DNA from 4 places in the Streptomyces boninensis genome. Region 1 is predicted to be linked to each of the others. Evidence: riboswitches for the same ligand, from Rfam matches in the RefSeq annotation. Region 1 holds a riboswitch; each other region holds the start of a gene.
What was found. Region 1 has a riboswitch for cyclic di-AMP ahead of ACNNMR_RS25355 (M23 family metallopeptidase). Riboswitches for the same ligand answer to the same signal wherever they lie in the genome.

Region 1 (3,672 bases):
ACGTCGAACAGGAACCGGGCCCGGTCGACCGGCCGGCGCACGACGCGGGGTGTCGAGGAGGGTGCAGTGGCCACACTCCACGCTCGCCCTTGCCGGGGTGCGCGGCCAGCCGGGACGCGGATACGGGTGACCCGGCTGGCGGTCATCCACTCGCCGCACCCCCGAGCCCGGGCGAGGGTAAAGGGGTGCGGAAGAGAGGAGGTGACGGACCCACTGGCGATGCCGGCGATCTGACGCCGCTCCGCCTGATCCTGCAGGTGCTGCCGCCGATCCTCATCGTCGCCGGCGCGATCTTCTACCGGATAACCCCGCCCGGCCTCACCGCCTCCCCCTTCTTCGCCGCCGCACCGCTCATCGCCGCGCCCCTCTACACGCTGCGCGGCACCATCGCCGTGGTCGTCGCCACCCTCGCCACCGACATCGGTCTCGACGTGTGGAACGGCACCGCCGTCCAGCCCGACGCGATCACCGAGATGTCGACGACCTCCGTCATCGGCCTCATCGCCATCATCGTCAACCGCCTCTCCACCCGCGCCGACCGCCGCCTCGCCTCCGCCCGCTACGTCTCCGAGACCGCCCAGCGCGCCGTCCTCCCCACCCCCGAGGACCGCATCGGCGGCCTGAACGTCGCCGCCCGCTACATCGCCGCCGACGCCGACGCCCGCATCGGCGGCGACCTGTACGCCGTCCAGGACACCCCGTACGGCGTCCGTGCCATCGTCGGCGACGTACGCGGCAAGGGGCTCGGCGCGGTGGAGGCGGTGGCCGTGGTGATCGGCGCGTTCCGGGAGGCGGCGGAGCAGGAGCCGGACCAGGCCGGCCTCGCCGCCCGGCTGGACGCGGCGCTGCTGCGGGAGGGCGTGCGGCGGGAGGGACTTGACCGCTTCGAGGGTTTTACGACGGCGGTGCTGGCGGAGTTCACCAAGGGCAGCTCCGTTCTCCGGGTGGTGAACCGCGGCCACCCCGCCCCCCTCGTCCTCCACGCCGACGGCTCCGTACACAAGGTGGAGCCCGAGGAGGCCTCCCTGCCCCTCGGCGTCACCGAACTCGGCCACTGGCCGGACGAAACGGTCGAGGTGGACTTCCCGCCCGGCGCCACCCTCGTGCTGTTCACCGACGGCGTCACCGAGGCGCGGGACCGGCGCGGGTGCTTCTACGACCCGTACGAGCGGCTGGGCGGTCGGATCTTCCGCGGGCCCGAGGAGTTGCTCGACGGCCTCATAGAGGATGTGGCCCGGCACACCGGCGGGCTCACCGCGGACGACACGGCGCTGCTCGCGATATCACGCACCGTGACGGATCACCCGCCCTCCGCATAACAAGTACCGCACGATCGTTTAACGGCCGTGACCTACTTCTAGCCATCGGTGGCGGCAACTTGTCCGCTTCTGCCGCCTGATATCCGTAACGTCATTGTCAGATGGCTGAGTCAATCCCCTGAACGACTTGGAATCAGACCCCTCTCTCTACTAGCGTTCGATAACGCAGCGCGGTCGTCACTGCCGCCGCAAGAGGCGGCACCGTGCGCCGTCGCCGAATCCCGTAAGTGAAACAACTGCAGAAGCTGCGAACGCCAGATCAACAACAGCAAGACCAGCACCATGCATTGCGACACCGAGGGAACCGGGGAACCAACTTCCTTGGGGTGAATCGGACAGCCTCCCGCCAGAGGCCGCCCGTAGGAGACCTTCCTGCTCCGAACCCGTCAGCTAACCCGGTAGGCGAGAAGGAAGGAAAGGAGTACGCCCGCGTGGCGTCCTATAGGCGTGGCCCCGGTCCCGAGGCTCAGTACGACCCTTACGAGCCGGGCCCGTACGGCTATGACGAGGGATACAGCGACGGTCCCTACGAAGACTGGGACCCCGGTTACGACGACGGCTTCCGCCCGTCGTCCCGCCGCCGTCGTCCTGCCAAGCAGCGCGGCTCGATGGCGCGCAGCGGTGCGGTCCTCGGCGTCGGTGTCATAGCGGCGGTCGGCGCGGGATCCTCCATATCCCAGGCGCAGTCCAAGCCCCCGGTCGCGATATCCATGCCGGACATGGGCCCGGTCTCCGACGTCGCGGGCAAGGTCAACGACAGCCTCCCGGACGCCGAATCCCTCCCGGGCGTCGGCGACCTGATGCCGTCGCAGGAGGACGAGGGTCCGGCCCCCGGCACCAAGACCACCACCCCCTTCACCCAGGCCGGCCTCAGCAGCGAAGAGGTCGCCTCCGGCGAGGCCAACTCCGGCGAGGCGCTGCGCGCCCGCATCATGGAGCAGGCCGAGGCGCAGCAGGCGCAGGCCGACGAGAAGGAACGCGTCGCCATGCAGGCCTCGGCGGCGCAGAAGGCCACCGAAGAGGCCGAGGCGGCCAAGAAGAAGGAACTCGCGGAGAAGAAGAAGGCCGCGATCGAGGCCAAGCGCAAGGCCGAGGAAGAGGCCCGCCGCAAGGCGGAGGCGGAGCGCCTGCGCAAGCTGGCGGCGTCGTACATCGTCCCGGTCTCGAACTACACGTTGACCGCCACCTTCGGCGAGACCAGCTCCCACTGGGCCACCACCCACACCGGCCAGGACTTCGCCGCCCCCACCGGCACCCCGATCAAGGCCCTGCACTCCGGCACCATCACGGAGTCCGGCTGGGCGGGTTCGTACGGCTACCGCACCATCCTGACGCTCGACGACGGTACGGAGATCTGGTACTGCCACCAGTCCTCCATCATCAAGACCAGCGGCAAGGTCACGACCGGCGACGTCATCGGCCGCGTAGGCGCGACCGGCAACGTCACCGGCCCCCACCTCCACCTCGAAGTCCGCCCGGGCGGCGGCGACCCGGTCGACCCGATGCCGTGGCTGCGCAAGAACGGCGTGGGGATCTGACGACCGGGCCGCACACCCGTCCGTCCCACTGAGGAACGGCGCGACACCGGAGCAACTTCCCCCGCTTGGCTCCGGTGGGCGGCAGCTCAACGCTGCCTGAACGGCGGCAGGCGGGACGGGCTTCACCCCTGTCCCGCCCGCCGACCACCCCCGCAACACCCCCGTCCCCCGCTGGCGCTTCCCCGCGCCCCCAGAAACCGCCGGCGGCCCTGGTGGCCTACCCCCCGACACCAGGGCCGTCGGCTTCTGCATACGTCTTTGGACGCTCTCCCCGAACGCTCCCCGCCCCAGAATGCAAGTAGGGGTGAGGCCGCCGTGGTGGCGGCTGTTGGAGGGGAGTGGCATGGATGACAGCACCGACGACCACCTGTTGGCCCGCTCCGTAAGCGACCCATCGGCCTTCGAGCCCCTGGTGGACCGGCATTCCACCGCGCTGCACGGCTATCTCGCGCGCCGGGCTCCCGCGGCGGCCGACGATCTGCTATCGGAGGTGTGGTTACGGGCCTTCGCAGGCCGTCGCGCGTACGTGGCCGCCCGCGGCTCGACGAGAGCCTGGCTCTTCGGCATAGCGCGGAACGTACTGGTGCAACACTGGCAACAGACGGCTCGCGGCGCGCACCGTCTCACAGGCGGGTCTTCGCCGGGCGACCCGTGGGAGGCGGTGGACGCCCGCCTGGACGCGGCGGCGATGGCCCCACGGCTCCGCCGCAGCCTCGCCGAATTGCCTGCGGTGGAACGCGAACTACTCCTGCTGGTGGCCTGGGAACAACTCACGCCAACGGAAGCAGCCGCCGTAGTCGGCATCCCCGCCGGCA
Region 2 (3,672 bases), 2.7 Mb from region 1:
GACCCGGGCCACCGGTCCGGTCGGCCATGACGCCACCTACGACGTCGCGGCGCCCGGCGGCGCGGCCGCGCCCGCCGCCCTGGACCAGTGGGTCGACGAGGGCGCCGCGCAGCTCACCGACGCGCTGCGGGAGGCCGGGCCCGACGCGCCGCTGTGGACCGTCGCGCCGGGTGGCACCGCCCTGTTCTGGGCCCGCCGGATGACGCATGAGACGACCGTGCACGCCGCGGACGCCGCCTTCGCCACCCAAGTCCCGTTCGCCGCGGACCCGGTGATGGCGCAGGACGCGGTGGACGAGTGGATGGGCTTCGCCGCCCTCCCCCGCGTCCTGGAGGCGGCCCCGGCGGACGCGCCGCCGCTCCTCGGCCCGGGCCGCACCCTCCATCTGCACGGCACGGACCCGGCCGGCGGCGACGACCCCGCCGAGTGGTATGTCGACCTCACCGGCGAACTGCCGTACTGGCGGCGGACGCACACCAAGGCCGCGGTCGCGGTGCGCGCCCCGCTCGGCGACCTGCAGCTGCTGCTGTACGGCCGCCGCAGGATCGCGGACCTGGAGACGCACGGCGATACGGAGCTGCTGGCGCTGTGGCTGGAGCGGACGAGCTTCTGGCTGCGCAAGTAACCAAACACAAGTAACCGGACAAACGAAGAGGCGGACGACTGCCCCCGAGCAACAGCCGTCCGCCTCTTGGTCTCTACAGGTCTCTACGCCCCTACCGGATCACTCAGTACGGACCGTTCACATTGTCGATCGAGCCATACCGGTCGGCCGCGTAATTGCTCGCGGCCACGATGTTCGCCACCGGATCGGTGAGGCTGGTCGAGGTGCCGTCGACGTGATACGCGTCGAAGGTCGGCTGGATTACCTGGAGCAGACCCTTGGACGGGGTGCCGTTCTGGGCGTTGATGTCCCAGCCGTTCTGCGCGTTCGGGTCGCCGCCGGACTCACGCATGATGTTGCGGTGAATTCCGTCGTACGAGCCGGGGATTCCCTTCTCCTTCATGATGGAGAGGGCCTCGTTGATCCAGCCGTCGAGGTTGTCGGGGTAGCTCGCCTGCTTTGCCGCGGCGGGCTTTGCGGACGTCTTGTCGGCCTTGGGCTCGGCGGCCTTCTTCGCGCCGTCGACGGTCAGCTTCTGGCCCGGGCGGATAACGCGCGGGTTGTCGCCGATGGCCTTCTTGTTGTCCTCGTACAGCGCCTTCCAGCCGCCGTCCACGTCGTGCTCGTGGGCGATGGTGGACAGCGAATCACCCTTGGCCACCGCGTAGGTGGTGGCGGTGCCCGCCTGCGGCGCGGCCGCGGCGGCCTTGGCCACGGCGCGCTCGGGGGCAGCGGCCGGGGCGGACTTTTCCGCGGCGCCCGCGACATTGGCGCCGATCAGCGGCAGGGCCAGGGCGGTGGCGCTGGTGCCGGCCACGGCTATGCCGCGGCCGATCGAACTCTTCTTGGGACGGCGGTGCTTTCCCTTTGCGGGCATGACGAATTCCTCTCCGGCGCCTACGAGGTGAGCTGTCGGGTTCGGGCTGGAGCTGCCCGGCCGCCGTTCGGCGACTTCACCCCAAGCCGTTCCTGGCCGTTTCATTCCGATGGCCGGACCGGCGACTTACCTGGTTCCCCCGCTCCTGCCGTGAGCGGTGTTTGGTCGGGTACCGGGCGGCGGCAGGATTAGGCGGTCCGTCCGGCTGGTCGCCGACCCTAGGCAGAGACCCGTAAGGGAGACAAGCCTCGAATTCAAAGAAACAATTCACGCCGCCCGGATTCCCCGCGAAAGGACCATTGACAGGTATGCGGCGCGCGCTCAACTCCCGCTTACGGACGGGAAACTGGGAAAGGCGCCACCGCGCCGGACCTCGTCAGAGTGACCCTTGTCACGACTTTGGTCCTGAACTCCCCAAAACGGACATTCACTTACGAGGCGGGCCAACTGCCCGCGGCCCTCGGCGTGCACCCCCGCAGCGATTAGGCTGCCGCCCACCTACCGGGAGGTAATCACATGCCCAGGACCGCCCTCATCACCGGCGCCTCTTCCGGCATCGGTGCCGCCGTCGCCGCCGCCCTCGTGCAGCGCGGACACACGGTGTACGGGACCAGCCGCGACCCGGAGAAGGTCGCCGAGCCGGTGCCCGGCGTAACCTACCTCCCGCTCGACCTCACCGACGACGCGAGCCTCGAAGCCTGCGCCGCGGCGGCGGGCAAAGTGGACATCCTGGTCAATAACGCGGGCGAGAGCCAGAGCGGCCCGATCGAGGAGCTGCCGCCCGACGCGGTCCGCCGGCTCTTCCAGACCAATGTCTTCGGCGCCGTCCGCCTCACCCAGCTGCTGCTGCCGGGCATGCGCGAGCGCGGCTACGGGCGGGTGGTGATGGTCGGCTCGATGCTGGCGAGCTTCCCGCTCGCGTACCGCTCCTCGTATGTCGCCTCCAAGGCGGCCATCAAGGGCTTCGCGTTCGCCGCACGGGGCGAGGTGGCCAAGTACGGGGTCGGGGTCACGGCCGTGGAGCCGGGTTCGATCGCGACCGGGATCAGCGGGCGGCGCACGCAGTACGTGGCGGCGGACTCCCCGTACCGGGGCGAATACGACACCATGCTCGCCGCGCTCAACGCGAACGAGGAGAGCGGGGTCTCGGCGGAGCGGGTGGCCGCGACCGTACTGAAGGCCATCGAGGCCGGGCGGCCGCGGGCGCTGTACGCGGTGGGGAGCAATGCGCCGCTGGTCTTCACACTGCGGCGGTTCATCCCGCGGGAGACGATGCTGCGGCTCACGGCGCGGCGGCACGGCTTGCGCTGACGCGCTGACCGGCGGGTTCGCCGACGCACCCTTGCCCTCTCCTGACTCACCATGGTTGCCTAGTCATGATTCAGATACGCAACCCCGGTTCACATATATGCACAGGAGAGTTTCCATGCCCGATCGCATCAGCCGCATCCGACTCTCCTCCGTCACGCTCCCGCTGGCGACGCCCATCAGCGACGCCAAGGTGCTGACGGGCCGGCAGCGGCCGATGACCGAGGTGGCGATGCTCTTCGCCGAGATAACCACCGAGGACGGGCACGAGGGGCTCGGCTTCAGCTACTCCAAGCGCGCGGGCGGGCGCGGCCAGTACGCCCACGCGCAGGAGGTCGCCGGCGACCTGCTCGGCGAGGACCCCAGCGACATCGGGCGGCTGTGGACGAAGCTGGTCTGGTCCGGCGCCTCCGTCGGCCGTACGGGCCTCGCCACCCAGGCCATCGCCGCGCTCGACGTCGCCCTGTGGGACCTCAAGGCCCGCCGCGCGAACCTCCCGCTCGCCAAACTCCTCGGCGCCCACCGCGACTCGGTCCGCTGCTACAACACCTCCGGCGGCTTCCTCCACACCCCCATCGACGAGGTCTGCGCCAACGCCACCGCCTCCCTGGAGCGCGGCATCGGCGGCATCAAGATCAAGGTCGGCCAGCCGGACACCGCGGCGGACCTCAAGCGGCTGGAGGCCGTACGCTCCCACCTCGGCGACGAGGTGCCGCTGATGGTGGACGCCAACCAGCAGTGGGACCGCACCACGGCGCTGCGCGTCGGCCGGGCGATGGAGTCGTTCGGGCTGACCTGGATCGAGGAGCCCCTCGACGCGTACGACACCGAGGGCCACGCGGCGCTCGCCGCCGCACTGGACACGCCGGTCGCGACCGGCGAG
Region 3 (3,672 bases), 3.4 Mb from region 1:
CGACAGCCGGCACGAACATCGCGTCCACCGCCCCGAAGACCAGCGCCACCACCACCAGCAGCCACAGCCCGGGCGCCAGCAGCGCAATAGCCGCGGCCAGCGCGAACATGATCAGGCACCGCGCGGCATCGCTGCCGATGACCAGCCGCCGCGGCCCGAACCGATCCGCGAACACCCCGCCGAAGAGCATCAGCGCAGCCCGCGGCACCGAACCGGCCGCCATCACCAGCCCGACCTGCGCCGGTCCGGCCACCTTCGCCGCCGTCCAGGCGAGCGCGACGAAGTAGACCCCGTCGCCGATCAGCGACAGCGTGTACGCGGACAGCCAGCGCAGCACGTTGGCGTCGCGATAGGCGGGCCGGGGCGCCCCGGCCCCGACGGCCCTCACGCCTATCCCGCTCACGGCCGCACCGGAAACCCGTACAGATGGAACGCGACGGCCTCCCGCCCCTCGGTGTCGCCGGCCGCCTCGGCGGCCCTGCCCCGCTCCACCCACCGGTCGGCGAGCGCCGCGACCTCGTCGGCCACCTCCTGCAGCTCGGCCGCCGTCAGCCGGGCCATGGCCTCCGAGCTGAAGTGCGCCCGGGTCCACTCCTTGCCCCAGCCGGCCTGCTGGTCGAGGAAGTTGCGGTACTGCGCCGTGCGGGTCGCCAGCACCTCGCGGGTCACTCCGGCCAGCGCGGCGACGCCCTCGGGGGTCTCGTCGAAGTCCTTGGCGTGGAACGCGAAACCCTGCTCCGTAACGCCCCACCAGCGCTCCCGCCCGTCCCGCGCGCGATCGGGCAGGTCCCGGATGAAGCCGTGCTCGTGCAGCTTGCGCAGGTGATAGCTGACCAGCGACACCGCCTGGTCGACCTCCTCGGCCAGCTGCGAGGCCGTGGCCGCACCGCGCAGCCGCAGCAGCCGGTACAGGTCGATACGCAACGGATGTGTGAAGGCCTTGAGCTTGGCCAGTTCAGTGATGCGAGAGGGCACGCCAACACCGTAGATAGGCAAGGAAAGTTGCACAATATGTCTTGCGCAACTTTTCTTGCACAACTCGGCAGCGAAAAGGCCCGGACCACCACCCGGCCCGGGCCTTTCAGGAGCCGCTACGACTCAGGAGTTCGCCTTCACCCCATGGTCGGCAAGCCACGAGATCGGGTCCACCGCGGAGCCGTACTCGGCGGTCTTGCGGACCTCGAAGTGCAGGTGCGGACCGGTGACGTTGCCCGTCGCGCCCGACAGGGCGATGCGGTCGCCGGTGCCGACCTTCTCGCCCACCTTCACGTCGATCTGCGACAGGTGGGCGTACTGCTGGTAGTCGCCGCTGGCGTGCTTGATGACGACCTCGTAGCCGAACGAGTCGTCGTAGCCGGCCGTGACGACCTCGCCGCCGATGGCGGCCTTGACCTTCGTGCCGGTGGGTACGGACCAGTCCTGGCCGCTGTGCTCGCCGGAGGACCAGGTGCCGCCCGCCTGCTCGAACTTCGCCGTCGGGTTGGCGTCGGAGACCGGGAGGACGGCGTCGGCCTCCTCGGTGGAGGTGCCGGTGCCGTACGAGGCATTGGAGGCGTCCGTGCTGGAGCCGGAGTCGCCCGTGTCCAGGGACAGCTTGTCGCCGACCTGGATCATGTTCGGGTCGTCGCCGATGACGGACTTGTTCTTCTCGTAGAGGGCCTTCCAGCCGCCGTCGACGTCCTCGTCGGCGGCGATCGTGGAGAGCGTGTCCCCGGCCTCGACCGTGTAGGTGGACTCCGCGGCGAGGGCGCCGGTGGCGGAGTAACCCACGATCGGGAGGGCGAGGGTGGCGCCGCCGGCGGCGGCGCGGGCGGCGTAGCGGCGGGCGGTGCTCGGCTTGCGGTGGGCGCGGTGACGGCCTATCGCAGACGTCATGGAGTGAGCTCTCCTTCTCCCTACGCCTGCGAGGTGAGCTGTCGGGTTCGGGCTGGAGATAGCCCGGCCGCGCTGCACTGATGACGGGCGGCTTCACCCCAAGCCGTCCGGGGACGGAACGGCGAAGGTGGGTCCCCCGCTCCTGCCCTGGCGGTGAGCTGTTGCTGCCGGGGGAGCCGCAGGTGCCGTGGGCAGGATTCGGCGGTACGGCGCTGCGGTGTTCGGTTCTCGAACGGACGCAACGCTAGAGGTCTGCAGCCTCTGATTACAAGCTCATCACATCAGCCCCACACATGAATTCCGCTTGGTCACCGGCGAGTTGCAGCGCAATAACCCGGCCTTCTCGGACAAGATCCGATTTACCCGTTTAGGGCGCAGACGCATTGACATGACCAAGAACCCGCTGCCAGATTTGCGGCCGAGTTCTCCTTGGCGGCCACACGGGGGAGCAGACCCGAGCCGGCAGCCACCACCCCCCGCTGCACAGCCGTAGGGCACACGCACGCGTACTCGCTAAGGAGCGATCTCATGCCTTCTCGCAGACATGTCCTCGCCGGATTCGCAGGCGCCGCCATCACCGCGGGCATGACGGGCCCGTCCACCGCCGCGGCCGATTCGTACACCTCCCGGGCCAGGGCGCTGGCCCGCCGAATGACCATTGAGCAGCAAATCGGGCAGCTTTTCGTGGTCGAGGTCGGCGGCACCGCGGCCGACGCCGTCGACGCCACCGCGCAGGCCTTCAACCGCCGCCTTTACGGGGTAAACACCCCGGCCGAGGTGATCGCCAAATACCAGCCGGGCGCCGTAATTCTCTTCGCCACCCGCGGCGTCAACATGACCGGCGTACGCCAGATCGCGGGCCTCACCAACGGCCTGCAGAAGGCCGCCCTCGACGCCCCCGCCGCCACCCCGCTGGTCATCTCCACCGACCAGGAGGGCGGCGCCCGCGTCACCCGCATGCCCGCCCCCGCCACCCAGTTCCCCGGCAACATGGCCCTGGGCTCGGGCCGCTCATTAGCCCACGCCTACCGCTCCGCGGAGATCACCGCCCGCGAACTGGCCGCGGTCGGCATCAACCAGAACTACGGCCCGTGCGCGGACGTGAACCTCAACCCGGACAACACCGCCATAGGAGTACGTTCCTTCAGCGACGAGGCGAAGCTGGCCGCCCCAATGGCCGCGGCCGCCGTCCTCGGCCACGACCGCGGCGGCGTCGCCTCGGCGGCCAAGCACTTCCCCGGCCACGGCGACACGGCCGTCGACAGCCACTTCGGCCTCCCGGAGATCAAGCACACCAGGGCCGAGCTCGACGCCATCGACCTGCCGCCGTTCCGCGCGGCGATCGCCGCCGGCCTCGAAACGATAATGACCGCCCACATCGTGGTGAAGTCGCTGGACGACAGCGGCGCCCCGGCCACGATGTCCCACAAGATCCTCACCGGCCTGCTCCGCGACGAGCTCGGCTTCAAGGGCCTGATCGTCACCGACGCGCTCGACATGCAGGGCGCGGCGGGCGAGTTCCCGCCGGACGTGGCGCCGGTACGGGCCTTCCAGGCGGGCGCGGACATGCTGGTGCTGGCGCCGCAGATGGACACGGCGGTGGCGGCGGTGACGGCCGCGGTGCGCGGCGGCGACATCACCGAGAAGCGGCTGGAGGCTTCGGTCGTACGGATCCTGGCGCACAAGCTGCGGCAGGGGCTGTACGGGGACCCGTACGTCAGCGTCAACCGGGCGGAGCGGGTGGTCGGGAGCTCGTCGCACACGGCGGAGGCGGTGAGGATCACCCGTCCTACGGTG
Region 4 (3,672 bases), 1.0 Mb from region 1:
TCGGCGCCCCCCTCCGCTATGTCACCGACCGCGCCGTGCAGCTCCGCCACGACTCCGTCTTCCCCTGGGGCACGCTGACCGTCAACGTCGCCGGCTGCCTCGTCCTCGGCGTCCTCACCGGCGCGGTGGTCGCGGGCGCGGCGGGAGACCGGCTGCAGCTGCTTCTCGGCACCGGGCTGTGCGGGGCGCTCACCACGTATTCGACCTTCTCGTACGAGACGCTGCGGCTCGCGGAGGAGGGGGCGCGGTTCTACGCCGCGGCCAACGCCGTCGCGAGCGTGGTGGCGGGGCTCGGCGCGGTGTTCGTCGGGGTGGCGGTGGCCGAGGCCGCCTGGGGCTGACGGCGGACGCCGCACCTTAAAGAACGATGAGTTTTTCCGGCTCCGCCGCCTTGGCGCTGCCGGGCTGGACGGGACGGGCGGGTGATCCGCAATAATGCGCGCTGTGACGGAGAAGAAGGGCACCAAGATACCGACCGTGAACGCCGCCGCCACCGACCCGGGCGCGGTGCCGGGCCTCGTGCCCGCGCACCAGGAGCCGGAGCCGGAAACGCAGGACCAGGCGCAGGCCGGCGTGGAGACGGACGAGGACGGCGACGGCGTCGAGGCGGAGGCCGCCGAGGACGCGGCGGACGCCGGCGACGCGGCGGAGAGCGCCGGCGAGGACGAGGACGGCGAGTCCACGGACGAGGATGAGGCCGACGGCGAGCCCGGCGACGGTCCCGCCTTCGAGGCCTCCGACCGCCGCGGCTCCATCGCCGTCGACGCCGACGGCGTCCGCTTCACCCTCGACGACACCGAGGCGGACTTCGGCTGGGACGAGATCGGCGCCGTCGAGTGGGCCACCTCGCGCTTCGGCCGCCGGCTCACCGTCACCGTGCACACCCGCCGCCGGCGCGAATACCCGGCCGAGGTGGCCGCGTCCAGCAAGGCCGCCCTCAACGAGTGGACGACCTCACTGGACGAGGCGCTGGACGCCTACCTCGACGAGTAGGTCAGGCGCTCAGTACCACCTGTTCGCCTGCCAGAACTCCCAGGCGCCGCACGGGCTGTCGTAGCGCTCGTTCATGTAGGTCAGGCCCCACTTGATCTGCGTGACCGGGTTCGTCCGCCAGTCGGCGCCCGCGGACGCCATCTTGGAGCCGGGCAGCGCCTGCACCAGGCCGTACGCGCCCGAGGACGGGTTCGTCGCCTTGTGGTTCCAGCCGCTTTCCCGCTCCACGATGTTGCTGAAGCAGGTGAACTGGTCCGCCGGCATCAGCTTCTGCGCCGCGGCCTTCATGCCCGCCTCGGTGGTGGGGATCGCGGACGAGCCGGAGCCACCGGAGCCGGAGGAACCGGAGCCCGAGGAATCCGACGCCTGCTGAACGGGGTTCGAGACCTTCCCGCCCTTGGTGTCCACCTTCAGCTTCGTGCCCACCTTCAGCGCGGCGGGATCCGAGCCGACCTTGTCCTTGTTGTCCGCGTAGACGCGCTGCCAGCCGCCCGGCACGTCGTATTTCGCCGCGATCTTCCCGAGCGTGTCCCCGGCCGCGACGGTGTGCGTGACGTACCGCTGGGCCTCGGCCTTGTCGGCGGCCTTGTCGGCGGAGGAGCTGGGCTTGGCGGCCGGGGCCTTGGCCTTGCCGTCGATGTCCAGCTCCTGGCCGGGCAGGATCAGGTCGGGGTCGCCGCCGACCGTCTTCTTGTTGTCCTCGTACAGCCGCTGCCAGTCGGATCCGTATCCGTGGTCCGCCGCGATGTCCGAGAGGGTGTCGCCCTTCTCCACCGTGTACGCGTTCGCGGCCGAGGCCGCGAGCGTGCCGAGCGCGGGGAGGGCGATGCCTATGCCCGCGACGGTGACGACGCGTCGGGTGCCGACGCGCTGTTTGGGTGCGCGGCGTGTGCCGGTACCGGCCATGCTGGGACTTTCTCCGGCGCCTGCGAGGTGAGCTGTCGGGTTCGGGCTGGAGCTGCCCGGCCGCGCCAATTGGTGCGGCTGCACCCCTAGTCGGGAAAGTCCCCGACGGAGAACGGTGGTTCCCCCGCTCCTGCCCTGCGGTGGCAAGACGACGGTGCCGGCCCCCGACGGGCAGGATTCGGCGGATCGGGGGACGCGGTGCTCGCATGTGCGAACTGCCGTGACACTAAGAGATCTCGGCGGTAGATCACAAGCACATCACGGACAAACGCTCGACCCTTGACCCTCCGTGGTTGCTCCGGTACGCATGCGTCCCCCGCGTTCCCGACTTTCCGTTTTTAAGCCGATGTTGAGGCCGCTCCCAGACGGCTGTGAAATGCGCTGCCTAATTTCCCCGGCGTGTCCCGCTCACCGCGCATCGCGCTCACGACCGCCGCCTTTCTGGCCCTCCTGACCCTCGCCGCGGGTACGGCATGCCAGTCACCGGCCCGCACCGCGGAAGCGGCGGAGCCGTCGAAGTCGCCGAAGTCACCGGGGAAGACGGACAATCCGTCCCCCTCGCCGACACCCACCCCCGACCTCGACGCGACGGTGGACGCCGCCCTCGCCGCCCTCCCGGTCCCATCAGGCCGGTACGCCCTCGCCGTTACGGACCTCACCACCGGCGACACCGCCACGCACGGCGGCGGCACGTACGACACCGCCAGCATCGCCAAGGTCGACATCCTTGCCGCCCTGCTGCTCAAGGCCCAGGACGCCCACCGCAAGCTCTCCGCGTCCGAAACCCGCCTGGCCGAAGCGATGATCACCCGCAGCGACAACGACGCCGCCGACGCCCTCTGGCAGTCCATCGGCGGCGCCGCGGGCCTCGCCGCCGCCAACAAGCGCCTGGGCCTGACCGATACGGACCCGGGCAGCGGCGGCCACTGGGGCCTGACCCGTACCACCGCGGCGGACCAGCTCCGCCTCCTCAAGGCCGTCTTCACCACCGACTCCCCGCTCACGCGCGCCTCCCGGGCCGTCCTCGACGACCTCATGTGCCGCGTCGTCCCCGACCAGCGCTGGGGGATATCCGCGGCGGTCACGGGCGCCGCCGACGGCTCCGTGGCGCTCAAGAACGGCTGGCTGCCGCGCACCGCCACCGGCCGCTGGGACGTCAACAGCATCGGCCGCGCCCAGCGCGCGGGCCACACCTACCTGATCGCGGTCCTGTCCGACGGCCACACCACCCGGCAGCACGGCATCGAGACGGTCGAGCACGCCGCGGAGACAGCCGTCGACGCGGCCGTTGAGGCTGCGGCCACATAGCAGTAAACGCTTCCACACTCCCCTCCCCGCACGCGGGGAAGTACGCAAATCCGGGACGCGGCGGGGGTCGCGCACCTACCCTTTTCTCTGTGCCTGGCTTGTCCGGTCGGGTCCTTGTTGTGGACGACAACAAGGTGATCCGGCAGCTGATCAGGGTCAATCTCGAGCTGGAGGGCTTCGAGGTCGTGACCGCGGCCGACGGTGCCGAATGCCTGGAGGTCGTGCATCGCGTACGGCCCGATGTGATCACTCTCGACATCGCGATGCCGCGCCTCGACGGCCTGTGCACCGCCGCCCGGCTGCGCGCCGACGCCCGCACCCGCGACCTGCCGATCGCCATCGTCAGCGCCTGCACGCAGCTCGAGGCGGAGGCCGGGCGGTCGACGCCGGTCGACGCCTTCCTGGCCAAGCCATTCGACCCGGCGGATCTGGTCAGCCTGGTCCGCCGGCTGCTCGCGAGTACGG

Region 2: it holds a riboswitch for cyclic di-AMP, as region 1 does, so the genes downstream of both, ACNNMR_RS12775 (transglycosylase SLT domain-containing protein) here and ACNNMR_RS25355 (M23 family metallopeptidase) in region 1, are expected to answer to the same signal.
Region 3: it holds a riboswitch for cyclic di-AMP, as region 1 does, so the genes downstream of both, ACNNMR_RS09760 (M23 family metallopeptidase) here and ACNNMR_RS25355 (M23 family metallopeptidase) in region 1, are expected to answer to the same signal.
Region 4: it holds a riboswitch for cyclic di-AMP, as region 1 does, so the genes downstream of both, ACNNMR_RS30255 (LysM peptidoglycan-binding domain-containing protein) here and ACNNMR_RS25355 (M23 family metallopeptidase) in region 1, are expected to answer to the same signal.

The regions. Positions count from the first base shown of each region.
Region 1 is NZ_CP183837.1:5,546,710-5,550,381, forward strand. It holds gene ACNNMR_RS25345 (lysylphosphatidylglycerol synthase domain-containing protein) at 1-74, opposite strand, end outside; gene ACNNMR_RS25350 (PP2C family protein-serine/threonine phosphatase) at 186-1,319, shown strand; cyclic di-AMP (ydaO/yuaA leader) riboswitch at 1,588-1,739, shown strand; gene ACNNMR_RS25355 (M23 family metallopeptidase) at 1,751-2,857, shown strand; gene ACNNMR_RS25360 (RNA polymerase sigma factor) at 3,201-3,672, shown strand, end outside.
Region 2 is NZ_CP183837.1:2,823,826-2,827,497, forward strand. It holds gene ACNNMR_RS12770 (maleylpyruvate isomerase family mycothiol-dependent enzyme) at 1-625, shown strand, start outside; gene ACNNMR_RS12775 (transglycosylase SLT domain-containing protein) at 729-1,481, opposite strand; cyclic di-AMP (ydaO/yuaA leader) riboswitch at 1,486-1,648, opposite strand; gene ACNNMR_RS12780 (SDR family oxidoreductase) at 1,998-2,792, shown strand; gene ACNNMR_RS12785 (L-talarate/galactarate dehydratase) at 2,908-3,672, shown strand, end outside.
Region 3 is NZ_CP183837.1:2,179,248-2,182,919, forward strand. It holds gene ACNNMR_RS09750 (MFS transporter) at 1-403, opposite strand, end outside; gene ACNNMR_RS09755 (ArsR/SmtB family transcription factor) at 400-975, opposite strand; gene ACNNMR_RS09760 (M23 family metallopeptidase) at 1,099-1,875, opposite strand; cyclic di-AMP (ydaO/yuaA leader) riboswitch at 1,885-2,038, opposite strand; gene ACNNMR_RS09765 (glycoside hydrolase family 3 protein) at 2,404-3,672, shown strand, end outside.
Region 4 is NZ_CP183837.1:6,577,691-6,581,362, forward strand. It holds gene crcB (fluoride efflux transporter CrcB) at 1-341, shown strand, start outside; gene ACNNMR_RS30250 (hypothetical protein) at 445-993, shown strand; gene ACNNMR_RS30255 (LysM peptidoglycan-binding domain-containing protein) at 1,003-1,899, opposite strand; cyclic di-AMP (ydaO/yuaA leader) riboswitch at 1,902-2,055, opposite strand; gene ACNNMR_RS30260 (serine hydrolase) at 2,299-3,207, shown strand; gene ACNNMR_RS30265 (response regulator) at 3,327-3,672, shown strand, end outside.